Regions from separate parts of the Dyadobacter fermentans DSM 18053 genome, predicted to be linked through region 3. Evidence: riboswitches for the same ligand, from Rfam matches in the RefSeq annotation. Region 3 holds a riboswitch; each other region holds the start of a gene.
The links. Region 3 has a riboswitch for cobalamin ahead of DFER_RS26760 (hypothetical protein). Riboswitches for the same ligand answer to the same signal wherever they lie in the genome.
Positions count from the first base shown of each region.

Region 1: it holds a riboswitch for cobalamin, as region 3 does, so the genes downstream of both, DFER_RS00495 (TonB-dependent receptor) here and DFER_RS26760 (hypothetical protein) in region 3, are expected to answer to the same signal.
Region 2: it holds a riboswitch for cobalamin, as region 3 does, so the genes downstream of both, metE (5-methyltetrahydropteroyltriglutamate--homocysteine S-methyltransferase) here and DFER_RS26760 (hypothetical protein) in region 3, are expected to answer to the same signal.

Region 1 is NC_013037.1:113,220-119,551, reverse strand. It holds gene DFER_RS00495 (TonB-dependent receptor) at 1-1,439, opposite strand, end outside; cobalamin riboswitch at 1,598-1,847, opposite strand; gene DFER_RS00490 (cytochrome-c peroxidase) at 1,954-3,000, opposite strand; gene DFER_RS00485 (MbnP family protein) at 3,008-3,799, opposite strand; gene DFER_RS00480 (transporter family protein) at 3,904-4,815, opposite strand; gene DFER_RS00475 (cytochrome-c peroxidase) at 4,835-5,932, opposite strand; gene DFER_RS00470 (MbnP family protein) at 5,974-6,332, opposite strand, start outside.
Region 2 is NC_013037.1:3,476,872-3,483,203, reverse strand. It holds gene fumC (class II fumarate hydratase) at 1-1,260, opposite strand, end outside; gene DFER_RS13915 (glucosamine-6-phosphate deaminase) at 1,408-2,136, shown strand; cobalamin riboswitch at 2,298-2,518, shown strand; gene metE (5-methyltetrahydropteroyltriglutamate--homocysteine S-methyltransferase) at 2,742-5,063, shown strand; gene DFER_RS13905 (acyl-CoA thioesterase) at 5,209-5,592, shown strand; gene DFER_RS13900 (carbamoyltransferase family protein) at 5,924-6,332, shown strand, end outside.
Region 3 is NC_013037.1:6,479,971-6,486,302, forward strand. It holds gene DFER_RS26750 (CHRD domain-containing protein) at 1-694, shown strand, start outside; gene DFER_RS26755 (TonB-dependent receptor plug domain-containing protein) at 780-2,969, opposite strand; gene DFER_RS26760 (hypothetical protein) at 2,973-3,632, opposite strand; cobalamin riboswitch at 3,736-4,003, opposite strand; cobalamin riboswitch at 4,080-4,234, shown strand; gene DFER_RS26765 (cobyrinic acid a,c-diamide synthase CobB) at 4,404-5,792, shown strand; gene cobN (cobaltochelatase subunit CobN) at 5,789-6,332, shown strand, end outside.

The DNA.
Region 1 (6,332 bases), 600 kb from region 3:
ATAGGAATGGTCGCATTCAGGGCCGGGCCAAAAACATCGCCGTTATACGTTTTTCTATCCAGAATACTCACCGAATATCCTGCCAGCAGCTTGTGCTCGATCGGACCGGTACTAAAATCCCAGGTCAGTTCCAATTGGTTTTGCCACGGCTTGGTAAGGTGGTTGAAATAGAACGGAAACGAGCGCTGCAACGAATCCATCCCCGGGGTAAAGGTCAGCTCCTCGGTCGAGAAATAGTCGATATTATCGTCGTAGTAAGAAAGCTGGTTCGACAGTTTGAGGTTACTCGCCAACTGACGCGTGTACTTCAACTGGAAATCATAGCGGGTGTGTTTGAGAAAATCCTGCGGGTCGTTGTAGCGGGTATTTACATTCATGCCCGGAGCTGCTTTGCTGCCTTCGAGCACAGGAATACCTGCGTCGGTATCGTAAATGTCTTTGTTGGCCCCGATGGTCAGGTAGAACTGATCTTTGTCCGTCGGCGTGTATTCCAATGCCAGGTAGCCATTGTTGGTATTTGACCCCGAATGCCGGAAGCCGTCGGTGTCCGACATGCCGAAATCCACGCGGTAGCGCAGCTTATCGCTGATTGCCCCGCCCGCACCGGCACGGATTCTTCTTGTATTAAAGCTGCCATAACTAGCCGAAAAGTCCGCCTTAAAGCCCGCAGTGGGCCTTTTTCTGACGATATTGATAATGCCGCCCAATGCCGAATGTCCAAACAGCACGGAAGCCGGCCCTTTCAGTATTTCTATGGATTCCACATTGGCCAGGTTCGTGTTCGGCGCGCTGGTGGAAATGTTGTGCCGCTCATCGCGCACGCCATCCACCAAAAGCACGAAGTTGGAAAAACCGCGGATTGTAAAATGCTGAAAGCCGCCGTAGGTGTTGTTGGCCCGCACGCCTGTCGTATTTTTCATGGCCTCGCCCAAATCGTCGATACCGCGCTGTTCGATCGTTTTTGCCGATATGGTGGAAGTGGTGATGGGCATATCGCGCAGCGGGACGTCGATTTTGTTAATGCCCGAATAAGCCTGGCGCCGCGCGGTACTGATCACGACCTCGGAAAGCTCGTTGGTGCTGGTATTGAGTTTGTAATTCAATTCCAGCGCCTGGCCATCTTTGAGAACGATATTTTGCTTTTTTGCCTCATGGCCCACGCCGGTGGCAACGAGCGTGTAGCTTCCTGCCTGGACGTTTTTAATGTCAAACCGGCCGTCCGCGTCGGTTACGGCCGCATAGCTGGTGCCTTCCAGCCGCACGCTGATCCCGGCAATAGCATCGCCTTTTTCGCTTTGAATGGAGCCTGTCACCCGCCCCGGCGCAGCGCCGAAACTGGGAAATGAACACCATAACAGGGCGAATGAAATGAGTAGTAAAAATGAATTTTTCGCCTCCCTGCCGCTAGTCCGCGAGCAGCAGAATGTAGATGTTTGCATACTTTTAACTGATGGTTAGATGAGTTAAAGTCTCTTGCAGTATTTCAGGAAGCTTTCTTGGAACAACGGGGAACGGTCACGCAGGGGCGTAGTGGTTTTGTGATACCAAAACCATCAGACACAACAGATCCAGACCGACATACTTTATTCCGCGAAAGCGTCGACAACGTGAAAAGGCAGGTCTCCTGACTTGTAACATTTATATCATCCTTCCCAGAGCAATGATTGAATTTTGAATGAGTGAATAATTTAAATACTATTCATTTATTCAAAAATCAGTCAGTTATCTCCAGTGGATATAACCGATATAAACTTGAAGTGTTACTTACAGTTGCGCGACAGCTCGTGAATTGCACACGATTCCCTATTAATCTGCTACTTAGCAAAACCTTTCCCGATGGAAAATGAAAGAAAAGAACTTTTTAAGGGTGTAAAGATAAAAAGCACGGTGGCAATCACCACCATGCTTTCATGATTACTGACAAGTTTACATTTTTGCTGGCCGCCCGCCAGGCTAATGTGGTTTCTGATGCGCGGGGTTGCTTACGAACCGCTCGTCTGTCAATGTTGCCAGAAAGGCGATGATCTGGGTCTTCTGGACAGCACTGAATGCGAAGCCCTGCTGCGGGATGCGGCCATCGAGCGTGGCCGAATGCTGGATGCCGTTTGAATAATGGTCGAGCACCTTTTCGAGCGTGGGTATGCGGCCGTCGTGCATGTAGGGTGCTGTGAGCGTTACATTGCGAAGCGACGGCGTTTTGAATTTGCCCAAATCACCCTCGTCGTAGCTGATCCGGTAGCGGCCCATGAAGATTCCCTCGTGATCCTGGTTGTCGAAACGGCTGTCGAGCCCGTTGTTGTGGTAGCCGTTGTCCGTGAAAAGCTCGCCGGAATGGCATCCCTGGCAATGCTGCCGGACCAGCGCCAAGCCCGACATTTCTTCCGGAGTGAGCACTGCGCCGTTGCGTCCTAGCCGGAAATCGTCGTACCGCGAAGTCGCCGAAACGAGTGAGCGCTGGAACTGCGCGAGCGCTTTGGCCACATTCTGCGAGGTTATGCCTGCCGAAAAAGCCTCCTGGAAACCCTTCACGTACGACGCATCCGCATTGAGTTCATCCACCAGTTCGTACAAATCCTGGGCCATTTCGTCATGGGCGGTGAGCGGCCCGAACGCCTGCGATTCCAGGTTAGTCGAGCCGCCGTCCCAGAAAAGGCCGTTGGTCGCCCAGGCCAGATTGAACAGCGCCGGTGCATGCCGCAGCAACTGCGTGTCCGACACGCCTGATGTGCTAAGCGCGACCCCGTCGCTGAATGCCTTGGCGGGATCGTGACAGCTTGCGCAGGAAACCTTGTTGTTGGCCGACAAGCGCCGGTCATAGAATAGCTGCCTGCCCAGCCGGATGCCGGCCTCAGTCATAGGATTATGCGCATCCGGAACAGGAACAGGGAAATGCGGCGGCACCTCGAACGCATACGCGTTTTCCGCAGGTGCCACCGTATCCTTGTCACACGAGGAGATTAGCAAGACAATGCAAAACCAGCCCAGTTTGACCAACCGCATCACGAGTCTATTTATTCTCTTTGCTGAATGCAATCGCTTTGGTCGCGTAGTTGGTCGCCACGGTAGACATCAGTGCGGCGGTCATCGCATTGATCTTCGGGTTTTGCGAAACGTCAATGCCGTCAAAAATTTTGGTCACGTCCAGGTTCAGCGTTACGCCCCTGGTGGAAGCGGAATTCACCGCGGCGGGCAGGTCTATGGTCAGCGTTTTGTAGTTCGCATTCAGGCCGGTTTCCGCCAGAAACTCTTTGGTTGTGGCGCCTTGCTTCATGGTACCGCCCACCGATGAGAAAATATAGCTCGAATGCCACATCCAGGCGATGTTGCTCATGCCATTGGCAATGCTCAACTCCCCGCCGGTCAGGCTGAGGTTATCATTGTGCTGGGCATCCACACCGATGGAAAACTTGATGCTTTTGTATTCTGCGGCCGGAATGTCGCGGAATTTGATCGTCTCACGCTTTTTGGCCGGATACAGCGTGCTGTCGTTGATCGTGCCGGACAGGTTCAGGTCCGTTACCTCTTCCATCAGGTAATATGAATCCGGCACTTTATATTCGGCACCTTTTGAATCCACCAACACCACATTGCTGGCCCAGTAGCGGAGTTTTTTGAAGTTGAGCGTCTGGCCGCCGATCGAAAAGTCCTTGTTTAATGCAAAGTCCTCTGAACCCACCCGCGTATCAAGCGTAAGTTCAAATTCGCCGGCTGCAACGGGCGCGATAACCTCATTAGAATCGTCGTCGGAGCAGGATGCGAACAGAAGGGAAAATAATGCGATTGAAAGAATATGTTTCATTTTGATCATGTTTTTGGAATTGACTAAATACTATGGGATAACTAACGGAACCTGTGGTCCCGCAGCTGTCCGGAGCGTCTTTCGAGCCCCTAACGGTTTGTGAATCAGAATAAAAATCCGAGCTGAACCAGCACACGTTCTTTGGCAATCACGTGCCCCGAGGCGCTCTTTTGTGCAATGGGCTTCTGACCGGTGATGCCCAGTGTCCATTTGTTGGTAAAAAATGTAACGCCGGCTGTCGCATTCAAAAGCCGGCCGCCGGTAATGTCAAGCACTTCGCCCTTTTGAACACCATGAGCCGCATGTTCGCCGTACACGCCCAGACTGGGCGTTATGGAAAGCTTACCCACCTCGAATGACCGGTAAAGATCGACGGTACCATAGAGCTGGTTGCCAAAACGGTAATCCTGTGAATTGGTCGTGTTAAACTTGCGCGAAATGTTGGTCGAAAGCCCCCATTGATCTTTGTTGATCGTGTAGAAGGCACTCAGAATGAAGTCCGTACTTCCGGTACCCAACTGGAAGTTGGCATTGGCTACTTCCAGCGTATTGTTCTCGTCGAACTTAAAACGTCCCGTAGGCAGCTTGATGCCGCCGCCGACCAGCAAGGTGTGATTGAACGTCCGGGCATTCTCGCCGTCCATGAAAGTGTTGAACAGATTATAGTTGGCCAGCACCGTGATGTCGCCTAACCCATTCTGCTTTTTCACATCCGCGGAAGTAACCTGCTTGTCGATCCGGTAAGGAACAAACGCCATCACCTGGACGCGCTTGACCGGAAAAAACCGGGCGTACACCTCCCCCACATTGAAATGCTCCTCGGTGCGAAGTACCTTGCTATCGCCGTGCGTCACAAAATGCAGGCGCTGGTAGCGCAGGCCGATCACCGACTTGTGGGATTGGGGCAAAAGGCCGAAATACGCGCCGCTGTTTGCACAGCCGCAAATGTCGCAAGCGCGCGACCCGGTCGTAAACAGCAGCATCAGAAGGGTGAATGCAATATACCTGAGTTTCATATGTCAAGATTTTTGAGGTCTAAAAATTCGTCCCGACCCCGGGATCGGAAAGTTTGGAATTTCGGATGAACTGCTCGTCACTAAGCGTCCTGAGGAATGCGATAATGGACTTTTTCTCGCTGTCGGTCATATCGATGCCCGGCTTCCGGTCGGCGCGCTGCAATCCCGGATCGAGCGTCGGGGACTGCTGCACCGCCGAGGTGTAGTGATCCAGCACCTCTTCCAGCGTATGGTAGCGGCCGTCATGCATGTAGGGCGCCGTCAGACCGACATTGCGCAGACTGGGCACTTTGAATTTGTACTTATCTGCCGGATCGCCGGATGTTTCGGAACGCCCTTTATCGTCCAGCCGCAGCGGTACCAGCCCATTGTTGCGAAAGCTGTGATCCGTGAAAAGCTCTCCCGTGTGGCAGCTGCTGCATTTGGCCTTAAAAAGCACCAGCCCCTCCTGCTCCTGCGCATTCAGCGCCGAGCCATCGCCCTGTTTGAAAAAGTCATAGCGCGATTCGGCCGAAACCATCGTGAGCATGAATTGCGAAAGTGCCTTCATCATCCGCTCGGTGGTAATCTGATCGTCGCCAAATGCCTTGCGGAACATTTCGGGATAATTCACCGGCTTTTTGGCGGTAGCCAACGGCGTGGCCTGCAACTTGGCAATCACATTCTTGACCGTTTCGTCCATCTCCACCGGATTCTGGATTGGGTTGAATGGGACTTTGTCCAGATCATGCACGCCCCCGTCCCAAAAGAAAACCGGGTTCCAGGCCAGGTTCTGGATCGAAGGCGAGTTACGCGTCCCAAGCAGATCGTCGACGCCATGACTGAGCTCATGCCCGTGATGGGTAAATGCAGCCTCCTGCTGATGGCAGGTGCCGCAGCCGATCTGGTTGGTACGCGACAGGATACCATCGTAAAACAGGAACTTCCCCAGCTCGATCCCTTCCTCGGTCAGCGGATTTGTACTCAAATCATACACCGGATCGGGAAAATGCGCGGGTTTCTTCCAGGTCACGGCCGTGGGACCGGTCCAGACAGGCTCCACAGGCCGCTCCTCTTTTTGGCAGGCTGCAAATGCCAGCGCCAGGCCGGCCAGTACCATGCCCGGCACGACATCCATTTTTTGAAATGAATGCCAATTAAAAAAATGCCACATGACGCTCAATGGATATGGTCAACCGAAAACATCTTCGCGTAGTTGTTGGCGATCTGGCTGGCTTTCTCCTGTTGCTGAGTCATCACACTGCTGAATGCGGCAATGGACAAGTTGGTGCCCGGGCCGTTAAACACCTTCTGAACATCGGCAAAAAGATGTACTTCCGGCGTTTGAGTTGTGGTAACTTCTGCTTTGAGATCTCCGAACGATAGTTTCACAACGCGGGTGTTATTCACGGTGCGCAGCGTCATTCCGCCATACAGGCCGATGTGGTAATAAAACTTGCCATTCGCGGTGGAAGCTTTGGAAGAAGTACCCTCCATTTTCAGGAATATAAACCCGGATTCCCAGGCCCAGTACATGC
Region 2 (6,332 bases), 3.0 Mb from region 3:
GTAACCGATTTTGGTATTCAAAGCAGTCACAAGCATGAGCGAGTTGTTCACGTGCTTCTTGATATTCTCATGCAGCGGCTCGATTCCCACCGCGCAGTTATCGTTGAACGAAACGCACACATCGCCGATCAAACGGGCCGAATGCAGGAAGTTGTAGGCCATCAGAGGTTTGAAAACGTTCAGTTCGAAGTGGCCGTTGGAACCACCGATGCTGATCGCCACGTCGTTCCCCATCACCTGTGCCGCTACCATGGTCATGGCTTCGCATTGGGTAGGGTTCACTTTTCCCGGCATAATAGAGCTTCCGGGCTCATTATCAGGGATATGGATCTCTCCGATACCCGAGCGCGGGCCCGAAGAAAGCATCCGGATGTCGTTACCGATTTTCATCAGGCTCACCGCAACGGTTTTCAATGCGCCATGTGCTTCCACGATCGCGTCGTGCGCAGCTAGCGCTTCGAATTTGTTTTCTGCTGTTACAAACGGCAGACCGGTGAGCAACGCAATGTGGCGCGCTACATTTTCGGAATAGCCCGCCGGCGTGTTAATGCCGGTTCCCACGGCGGTACCACCTAATGCCAGCTCCGAAAGGTGCGCTAATGAATTGTGAATGGCCCTCAAACCGTGATCCAACTGCGAAACGTAGCCGGAAAACTCTTGTCCAAGCGTGAGCGGCGTAGCGTCCATGAAGTGCGTACGGCCGATTTTTACCACATTCTTAAATGCTTCGGCTTTCGCTTTCAATGTATCGCGCAGCTTCGTGATGCTGGGGATCGTCACATCCACCAGGATTTTGTAAGCCGCAATGTGCATTGCGGTAGGGTAGGTGTCGTTGGACGATTGCGACTTGTTTACATCGTCGTTCGGGTGCAAAAACTTGGTTTTGTCGGCCAGATCGCCGCCTTGCAGCACGTGCCCGCGGTAGGCGATCACCTCGTTGCAGTTCATGTTCGACTGCGTTCCCGAGCCGGTTTGCCACACTACCAGCGGAAACTGGTCGTCGAGCTGGTCGGTGAGGATTTCGTCGCAAACTTTGCCGATCAGGTCGCTTTTTTCTTGTGGGAGAATGCCCGCCTCGAAGTTGGTAATAGCGGCGGCTTTTTTCAGGTATGCGAAGGCTTTGATGATTTCCTTCGGCATTTTATTGATATCCTGTGCGATAGGAAAGTTCTGGATCGAGCGTTGCGTCTGGGCGCCCCAGTATACATGGGCAGGCACCTGCACTTCACCCATCGTGTCTTTTTCTATACGGTATTCCATTTTTGAAGTAGAATGATAATGTAAATGAACAATGCGCGGTAAAGTTAGGATCGGCTTTGGAGTTTCCGGCGTTTTTTTTGGATAAATGTTCAGCCGCGTAAAAAGAATGGTTAGATTGGCGGATCAACACCCTAAATCCTGCTTTTCATGACTCCAAAAATCAATATTTACCCGGATTACGCATACATGAGTTCCGCCGCCGCAGGGCGCGTGATCGACCTGATTAACCATAAACCCGATTCGGTGATATGCTTCCCGTCGGGCAGTTCGCCGAAAGGCATGTTCGATTCCCTGGTGACCGCCAACCAGAACGGTCGAGTCGATTTTTCTAAATGCATTTTCGTAGGCCTCGACGAATGGATTGGCCTCGGCGCCGGCGACGACGGCAGCTGCCGCGACCTGCTCGACCGCGATTTCCTGAAACCCATCGGCCTCCGCGAGGACCAGATCGTGTTCTTCGACGGCAAAGCCTTCGACCCCCAGGCCGAATGCGACCGCGTGAACAAGATCGTCGAAAGCCTCGGCGGCCTCGACCTGATCGTCCTCGGCGTAGGCATGAACGGCCACCTCGCGCTCAACGAGCCCGGCACGTCGTGGGACAGTTACGCCCACATTTCCGAGCTCGATCCGGTTACGGTCGAAGTAGGGCAAAAGTATTTCCAGCAGCCCACCGCCCTTACCCGGGGCATTACCGTCGGCATTCGTCACATTCTCGACGCCAGCGCCGCTATCCTGCTGGCCTCCGGCAAAGCGAAGGCATCGGTTATCCAACGGGCGCTCGCATTCCCGGTTTCAAAGGACTTCCCGGCAACGGTTTTGCAGAATCACCTGAATGCAGAGTTCATACTGGATGCCGATGCGGCGGAGTTGATTTAGTAATAGTGAAATCACTTTTCAGACCGCTTTTTCGATCCCAATTCAGATATTTTATCCAGCCGAAACCTTTAATTTCTTCCTACTTCACTGAATTCGCAGGCCCTTTTACCGCTGAATGACGGTTGCGCCTAAATTTGACGCAGTTCTTTGTGAACGCCCGTCAATCGGGATGGTGGTTTTTGCCTTTGGTGCCCTCAGCCAAAATCGAGCAAAACAAAAAGGAACCGTGTGCAATTCACGGGCAGTCGTGCTACTGTAAGTATCCGCTCTGAGCATTCAGGGCCTGTTTTTACCCTCGCGACCCATTGCAGCGCCCCGGCGCGGCGAGAAGGGCGGTGAAAATGATACAAGCCAGGAGACTTGCCATCATCCTCAATGGCTTTTCCCTCACGGATGGGGAGCAGTCAAGTATTGATTTACCCCATTTTTTGGCAGTACCACAGGCTTCCGGCTGGTTCGGGGGGACTGTATCGGTTCGTTTTCGCAGGAAAGCTGCGTGTTGCCGCCATGGAATGAAGTACCGGCCAGCGTCCGCAACAGGCGTTTTTGTCGGGATGGGGGGTGTTTTCACAGGGTTTTTATTAACTCTTTAAACACAAAAAAGTATGTTGTCACACAACCTCGGCTACCCGCGCGTGGGCAGCCACCGCGAACTCAAAAAGGCCAGCGAACAGTTCTGGGTCGGCACTATCGACCGCGATGCATTGCAGAAAGTCGCCCGTAAGCTTCGCCACCAGAACTGGGAAACGCAGCAGAATGCAGGCCTTGGCCTGATCCCTTCCAACGATTTTTCGCTCTACGACCATGTGCTCGACACGTCGCTCATGGTGGGTGCCATTCCCGAGCGTTATCATCAGTTGCTCGACGGCAAATCGAACAAGGAGCTCGACCTTTACTTCGCCATGGCGCGCGGTTATCAGAAGAACGGGCTGGATATCAATGCCCTGGAAATGACCAAATGGTTCGATACCAATTACCATTACCTCGTGCCGGAGTTCGTGAAAGGCCAGCGGTTCAAGCGGTATTCGGAGAAGGTTTTGCTCGAATTTGAAGATGCATTGCATAAAGGCATCGTGACTAAACCCGTGCTGCTGGGGCCGGTTACCTATTTGATTTTGGGTAAAGAAAAGGAAGCTGGTTTCGATCGGATTGATTTGATTGATAGTCTTTTACCTGTTTATATATCTATCCTGAAAGAGCTTTCCGCACGAGGTGCCGAATGGGTGCAGCTCGACGAGCCGGGGCTTGTTCTGGATTTAAATGAAAAAGAAAAGCTTGCCTTCCTGAGCGCATATAGCCAGATCCGGGAAGCACTGCCAAAGCTGCGCATTCTGGTAACGACCTATTTTGGGCCGCTGGAAGATAACCTGGCCATTGCAGCCGCATTGCCGGTGGACGCCTTGCACCTCGACCTGACGCGCGGTGCCGAAACGTTACCTCAAATCCTGGCCGATGAATCATTCGTTTCTTCCACTAAAAAACTTTCGCTGGGCGTGATCGACGGCCGGAATATCTGGAAAAACGATTACCGAAAGTCGCTCGAATGGATTGGGGCTGCGGTAAATGTGCTGGGCGAAGAGCGGGTGTGGGTTGCGCCGTCGTCGTCGCTGCTGCATTGCCCTTATGACCTCGATTTGGAAAAGAATGAAGCGGTGCTCACGCCGGAAATCAAGAACTGGATGGCATTTGCCAAACAGAAGCTGGCGGAAGTCACCACCTTAGCAAGGCTCTCGACGACAGATTATGCGCATGATAGTGCATTTACCGACAACCAAAAAGCGATCGAAAGCCGTCGCAAGTCTGCATTGATCCACAAGCCGGTGGTAAAAGCGAGGGTAAGCGAAGTGCACGAAAGTGATTTCGACCGGCAGAATGCATTCAACATCCGGCAATCCGTTCAACTGGAAAAACTGAAACTGCCGCTATTTCCATCCACGACCATCGGCTCGTTTCCGCAAACGGACGAAGTGAGGCAACTCCGGGCGCAATTCAAAAAAGGTGCGCTGACATTGGAAGAATACGAAACCCGCATTCGTGAGGAGATCGTGGACTCGCTGCGGTGGCAGGAAGAGCTGGGTATTGATGTGCTGGTACACGGCGAGTTCGAACGGAATGATATGGTGGAATATTTCGGCGAGCAGCTTTCGGGATTTGTATTTACCCAAAATGGATGGGTGCAAAGCTATGGCAGTCGCTGCGTGAAGCCGCCCGTCATTTACGGCGACGTGGCGCGCACCGAACCGATGACGGTGCAATGGTCGGCATTCGCGCAGGCCAATTCCCAAAAGCTTGTAAAAGGCATGCTCACGGGCCCGGTAACGATCCTGCAATGGTCGTTTGTGCGGGACGACCAGCCGCGAAAAGACACGACATTTCAGATTGCCCTGGCCATTCGCGACGAGGTGGTGGACCTGGAAAAGGCGGGCATTAAGGTGATCCAGATCGACGAACCGGCCATCCGTGAAGGCCTGCCGCTGCGGAAACATGCCTGGAAATCCTACTTGAAATGGGCCGTGGACGCATTCCGCCTGAGTGCCGCAGGCGTGGCCGACCAGACGCAGATCCACACGCATATGTGCTACTCGGAGTTTAACGACATCATCGAGTCCATCGCCGCCATGGACGCGGATGTGATCACGATCGAAACATCACGCTCGCAAATGGAGCTGCTCGATGCCTTCGCGCAGTTCAACTACCCGAACGAAATAGGCCCTGGCGTGTACGACATTCACTCCCCGCGCGTGCCGTCGGTGGACGAAATGCTGGTGCTGCTCGAAAAGGCCTTGAAGGTAATCCCGGCTCGCAACCTGTGGGTGAATCCCGATTGCGGCCTGAAAACCCGCAAATGGCCCGAAACCGAAGCCGCTTTGCGTAACATGATTTCTGCGGCTAACTTGCTGCGTGAATCGGTCGCAGTGGCCGGGTAGCGACAAGGAATGGTCAGGTGTGGTCAAGCGTGGTCAGGAAAGTCATGAGCTACCTGACTATACCTGACAATACCGACCACTCTTGACCGCACCTGACCGCACCTGACCAAGCCAACCGATAACAATACAACTAACACGTTTCATTTTGACATTAGAAGAAAGAATCTCCGCTTCGGAAACCCACGTTTTTAAAACTGTTTTCCCCAATAACACCAACCATTACGATACGCTTTTCGGCGGCACCGCGTTGTCGATGATGGACGAAGTCGCTTTCATCGCTGCGACCCGCTTTTCAAGATTGAGATGTGTAACTGTTTCATCAGACCGTATCGATTTTACACACCCCATTCCGGCAGGGACGATCATTGAGCTGGTAGGGCGTGTAGAAACCGTCGGAAATACCAGTATGAAGGTCCGTGTGGACATTTTTGTGGAGAAAATGTATGAGGAAAGCCGTGAAAAGGCAGTGACCGGGATTTTCACGTTTGTGGCTCTGGATGAGCATCACAAGCCTACTAAAATCGTCTGAAACGAGATTGCGTATGGCCGGAGAGTGAGCGTGGATTCGCAAGACCTGCGCATGAAATTGTACAATTTATCTTGCGGTACGAATATTGTGTAGCGAAATACTCCCGCTTTCGAAGTTCTTCATAATAAGTGGGTTAGGGCAGGCATTTGCAGCTGAGCTATTAAGATTTTATTATCCTGCGCGTTTATTGGGTTGATTTCGAACCGTTTAATAAAATTGTAAAGGCAAATTGGCCGGGTTGCGGGATTGCGGGGTTACCCAAAATGCTTATCTTGCACGCCTTTTGAACGGTGTAGGTTGAAACTGTACGTATTATTCTAATCAGGTTTTAATGAAAATTTTAGGCATCTCGGCTTTCTATCACGACTCGGCTGCGGCTCTAATCGATAATGGCGAAATTGTCGCCGCAGCACAAGAGGAGCGCTTTACACGAAAAAAGCACGACCCAGGGTTTCCCTCCAATGCAGTTGCCTTTTGCCTAGAATATGGCGGGCTGTCTATCAATGAGCTTGATGCGATCGTCTTCTACGACAAACCGCTCCTGAAATTTGAAAGATTATTAGAGACTTACTATGCCTTCGCACCTAAGGGTGTGCGGTCGTTCCTCACCGCGATGCCGGTCTGGATCAAAGAAAAAATGTTCCTCAAAAGGCTCATTAACGAAGAGCTGGAAAAGCTGGGCTACGACAAAAAGAAGAAAAAAGTGAAGATGCTCTTTCCTGAGCACCACCTTTCGCACG
Region 3 (6,332 bases):
AGGATGGGCCGATGTTTCGTATAATAAAACCACGCACATGCTCACGTTCACGCTCAACTGGGCCAACCTCACGGATGTTCCCACAGGCGCGCACATTCATGGAACGGCGGCGCGAGGGAGTAATGCGGGAATCAAATTCGATTTTTTTGCCGCTGTTCCAAGGACAACAACCGGCTCCTACTCATCATCGGTGCCTGTGGACGGAACAAGCCTCAATGAAAGCGATCTGCTGAACGGGCTTTACTATTTCAACATCCACACATCCGTAAATCCCGGCGGCGAGATCAGAGGTCAGATTGAGTTCTACGACCAGCCTCACGTCGTGGTCAAAAAAGGTATTCCGCTGACGGGCTTGCAGCAAGTGCCGCCGGTGTCGACCGTTTCGTGGGGTACGGTGGATGTGATGTATAACAAATCGACCCATTTGCTGAGCTATTTTATCAAATGGCAGGATCTGACGGCCACACCTACCGGCGCGCACATTCACGGAACAGCCACCAGAGGTGCCAATGCAGGCATCCAGCACGACTTTTTTACCAATTTCCCGAAAACTCGTTCCGGTGAATATTCCAATTCGGTGATGGTGGACGGTGTGAAAATCAAGGAAGCAGAGTTGCTCAATGGACTGTACTACTTCAATATCCACAACATCATTCATCCAGCGGGCGAAATCCGCGGGCAAATTGAGTTCTGATATCATTAGCCCATTACCAAACGATCCCACCCTGTATCACGGGGCGGGATCGTTTGGTTTTAGCACGCGGATGCAGAAGTAGATATCAGAAATTCTTCATATACCGAACCGACAATGCCCGGCCCGGCAGGTTGTAGCCGCGTTTTTCGTAGTAATTCTCGTCGGTCACATTGTTCAGTTTCAATGCGATGGTGTGGCCGCCGGTAATCCGGAACTGAGCCACGAAATCGAGCACCATGTATTGCGGATATTCGATTTCCGGGTTGATAGGATCGGTGTAGTCGATGTCCTTTCTTGTTCCCACCGATCTGCCCGAAAGCCGCAGTTGCAGCCACTTCATATTATCGTAAGCGAGGCCGAAGTTAAAGGTATTCCGGGCCACATTCTGAATGTCGCGCCGAATCCCGGATGCATCCGTGCTCACGATCAGCTCCTTTGCCTTGATAATTGAATTGCCGTTCCAGAATGCCCTTAATGAATAGCGATAGTCGGCTTTTGCACCAAAATCGTACGACAGTTCCGTTTCGAGACCGGTAATTTCCGCGTCGGCAGCATTCACGAACGAAGCGCGGGAGGTAATGACGTCGCCGTTTTCCAGCGGCTCATTCACGACGGTGATGATCTTGGCAATGCGGTTATTGACTTTGGTTTGATAAAACGTCGCGCTGGCCGCGAAGCCGGATTTCGGTTTGTTGAAATCAAGCCCTAAGTCCCAGCTCAGGCTGCTCTCATTCTTCAAATCGGGATTTCCTGCTGTGACGGCAATGCGGCCTTTCGAATCGCGCACTTCATTATAGCCGGCCACGCTGTACGCGTCGGTGGTCACGAATGCGCGGCCGATATTCGCCTTCACGCGCAGCGATGGGCGTAACGCGTACGTAACCCCCAGGCTCGGGCTGGTGAACGGGGTTGTTTTCTTACCGGCTTTGTAGCTGGGCAGCAGCGGCGTTTCGCGCACGTCGAACGTGATATGATCCAGCCGAATGCCCGGTTGCAGGGTAAGGTTACCGATATTCAGCAGGGCTTGTCCGAAGAATGCGCTCGAAATCAGCGCATATTCCGGCTGCGTCGGGGCACGTTCGGTGGTGTCGTTGGTCCAGCGGCGGCTGTTGGTGGACGCTTGCAGGTAGTCGTAGCCCAATATCACCGAATGCCGGCCCAGGTTCCAGACATCCTTCACCTGCACGCCTTTCCATGCATTGTGGCCCTGCGCCGATTGGAACGGTATTACCCGCTTGCCTGAGACGTTTTGTGTGTAGTTCCGGGTGTTTTCTTCCGAAGCATAAACCTTTACGCTCGGGCTGTGCTGCCCGATCTGGCCCGTCAATGCAACGTCCAGCGCCTGGCGGTCCACATCTTTGGTGCTGGCTTCCGTACTGCCCGACGACAGTTCGCCCGGCGACTCCACATCCCCGGCCTGGAACCGCTCGCCGCGCGCATCCACACGCCAGCGGTCGCTAAGCTGATAGCCCAGCCGCAGCGATCCCGAGAAATAATGCAGTTTCGTGAATGGCCGCCGGTCGCCGTCACCGGTCGTTTCGTCGGTTTCCACGACAGGGCGGTCGGTGTAGTTTTTCTGCGCGTGTTGATAGCCAAATGCATTCCGCAGCCAGTTATCATCCCCGATTTTATAATCTTTCGACCTTTCCAGATAGCTGAAAATCAGATCATAGTCGAGTTTAGATGTGATATTGCCGCCGGTATTGACCCCCGCCTGCACGGTTTTAAAACTGCCGTATTCCAGGAACGCATTGCCGGAAGGAGCGCCTTTGGAGCGTTTAGTGATGACGTTGATCACCCCGCCCATTGCCTGCGAGCCGTAAAGCGACGACGCCGGGCCTTTCAGCACTTCAATCCGCTCAATGCCATTCAAATTGATCTGCGAAAGATTGGTGGCCCCCGCGGGGCGGCCGTCTATCAGCAGCAGCGTGCGCTGGTTCAGACCGGAAAATTGCGGCCGAAAACCGCGGATGCCGATGCCGGAAGAGAGGTTGGGATACTGGATCACATCTACTGCCGCGGTCTTCCTGACGATGTCGGTGAGGTCATTCGCGGGCGTCATTTGGACATCTTCCCTGGAAATAAGGTCGAGCTTCTGCGCGATCTTTTCTTTTTTGGTTTCAAAGCGTGTGGCCGTCACCACCACCGCATCAAGCGTTTTGCGGCCGGTTGAATCGGCAGCCGTTTCTTGCGCGGAAACAATGGAAGTGACTAAAAATGAGAGCAATAGTCCGCCCGCGGAAATGCGGGCCGTCTGGTAAAATAGGGTATGCATTGATTAGGATTGAAATGATTCAAAAAGTGTTGCGGCACCGATAAAGATCGAAAATGCGCCGACGAGGTAGTTCACCACCATCAGAAAACGCTCACGTTTTCCCGCAAACCGACCGACCGAAAAAGCAAAGAAATAGCCATAGGCGGACATCGAAAGGATAATCCCGACGCTTTGCAGGACGATAATCCACACAGCCGTGGTGGCATCCCGCGCCGCCAGCGTAAGCGCCACGGCACAAGCACCGCCGGTCCCGGCCAGGCCATGAACCATTCCCACCCAGAACGAACGGCTAACCTTGCCCTCCTGGACAGTGGCAGCGGGCTTTTGCGTCCGGAAATTCCGACGGATCGCCAGAATGCCCAACCAGATCATCAGCGGGCCTACGAGCAACTCCACCTGATCGGCCACTTGCAGGGATAGCGTGGATTTGAGCAAAAGCACCAGCACGGCAAACGAAATGAGCGTAACCGAATGCCCGAGCGCCCAATGCGACGACCGCCAGATGAGTTTCCACCGGAGGGCCGCGCTCGGCCGGGCTGTGCCCCGCCGGTCCGGACCTTCACTTTCTTCTGTGGCAAGAACCGAAACCGCGGCCATGTGGTCGGGCTCGAAGGAATGCTGCACGCCAAGCAGCAACGAGTCAATTAGCAGATACTGAATCATTTGGATTTCCGCATAAATTAGAAAATAACTTATGGGAGAATGCAGGGAAGAGCGAAGCCGCCATGCAGCCCGCCGTTTCCTCTTGCCTTTCTTCCCGAAAGCAAAACCGGAACATTCAACGGCAGGTCTTCTGGCTCGTTCAACTCTTGCGCCTTCCCGGGGGAATGATTGAATGACTGAATGATTGAATGACCGAATAAATTCTATTCAATCATTCAATCATTCAGTCATTCGATCATTCAAATTTCGATCCCAGTGACATCAGACAAGAGCATCGTTAGTGAACTTACAGCAGCGGGTACTGCTCCGGATTTGCACCGGATTCCCTTTTAATCACGCCGGAGGCGCGAACCAATGAATGTTGCAAAGCTAGGTGTTTTTGTCGGAGATAAGCCAGAAAAATACCCGAATACCGTTACCTTTACGGCACAAAAAGTTCTTTAACATACTTCTCCAACAGGAAATGGTACTGCGTATCAACGCATTACGGGGGAATCGTCGGGGCCACCCATGTGGTGGAAATCACGAGCTGTCGCGCAACTGTAAAGGGTTATCGATTCGATGACCTAAGCCAGAACACCCATCCTTTCCTTGTTGACAATGCTTTCGCGGTATGAAGCAGGGTCTCGTTTGGATATTCATCGGATTTTCGCCCGCCCCGGCAATCCGACGATCACCGGGTAACATCTCGTCCCGGGGAATGCCTTTCTGTTTTCTTTACTATCGAATGCGTTTGAAGTTGTCCATACTTTGAATTCAGCGATGGTGAATATGTCTGTTTCAAAATCCAGTTTCCTGATCTCTGCTCCGTCGAGCAACTCGGGCAAGACCACGCTGACGCTGGGATTGCTGCGGGCATTGCGCGACCGTGGGTTTGGTGTGCAGCCGTTCAAATGCGGGCCCGATTATATCGATACCATCCACCATACCAATGCCGCCGGCCGGCCGGGCGTGAACCTGGATACGTTCATGGCTTCGGAGGCGCACATGCGGGCGGTATACGCGCATTATGCCTCGCAGGCGGACGTGAGCGTGGCCGAGGGCGTGATGGGGCTTTTCGATGGGGCCGACAAGATGAAAGGCAGCAGCGCGGAAATAGCGACGTTGCTCGATATTCCGGTGGTGCTGGTGATTAATGCGCAGTCGATGGCCTATTCCGCGGCGCCGCTCATTTACGGGCTGAAAAATTTCCATGCGGGCATTCGGGTCGTAGGCGCGATCTTCAATTTTGTGGGTACGGAATCGCATTACCGGTTTTTGCAGGATGCCTGCGCCGATGCTGGTGTGGAAGCCCTTGGCTACCTGCCCAGGAACGAGGCGCTGCATATTCCTTCGCGGCATCTGGGCCTGCGTATTTCCACCGAAACCAATTACGAACAAATTATCCGGCGGCTGGCGGAAGTTATCCCGCAGACGGTGGATCTTGATCGTTTGCTTGAAATCACTTCCAGTAAGCATTCAAGTGACGATGCAGGAGCACTGTCCGTTCAGGAAAAGATTTTAAATATTGAAAATCAAACTATTGCATGGCCGCGTCAGTCCCCGAAACTCCGCATTACAATTGCACGGGACGAGGCATTCTCTTTCCTATACCATCAGAATGTGGAAACGCTGCGGGCATTTGGCGACGTGCAATGGTTCAGCCCGGTGCATGACGCCGGTTTACCCGAAACCGACCTGCTTTACCTGCCCGGAGGCTATCCCGAACTGTTTGCGGAACAATTGTCGGGCAACCAGTCCATGCGCGATAGCATACGCCAGTATTGTGAAAACGGCGGATTGGCCTACGCGGAATGCGGCGGGCTGATGTACCTCGGCAGGGAACTCATTGATGACCATGGAAATGCGTTCGAAATGGCCGGCGTGCTCGATTGCGTTACTACGCTCCAATATTCGAAAATGACGCTGGGTTACCGCACAATGCGCTGGGACGGGCTGGAAGTGAACGGCCACGAGTTTCACTACTCCACTTTTAGAGAGAATCCGCCGCAGGGGCCGCTCGCGCAAATGACCAATGCGCGCGGTGTGCCGGTGCCGACGCAGCTTTTTAATGTGAAAAATACATTCGCATCCTACACCCACTTCTACTGGGCCGATAAGCCGGAATTTATCCGGCACCTCATCAACCAAACCACCAAAAAAGCAGAAAGCCGCCCATGAAACGCCAGCGTGTTACCCGTTCCGATGGAAAATCGATCAACCTCGTGCAGCGGCGCGGGCATCTTTCATATTGCTACAATGCCTGCTGCTGCGGACGGGTCGACCGCGGCTATGCGCCCATTCCGGTGGAGTTGTATAAAAACGAATGGCTCCGGCGCAAGCTGCGCAACGTGGTGCACATGACTAAGGGCGGCTGCCTGGGACCATGCACGCTGGCAAACGTGGTAACGCTTCTGTTCGACGGGCATTCGGTGTGGTTCCATTCCATCAATTATGAATGGCAGATCATCGCGATTTTTGATTATATCGAAAGCATGGTGAAGGCCGACAGGTACCTCGTGCCGCCGTCGGACCTGGCCGAATATGTATTTCAATTTTATACGTGGAAAGGTTCCGAAGCCTCTACGGCACTCGGACAGACCGCCGTACCCACAGACGGTATCGTTTTTCTCACCCACGCCGACACCGACCTGCTTACGCTCGACCGCGCCATGCAGCTGCTGCCCGACGACTTTCCCAAAACGACCGGCATTGGCCTGA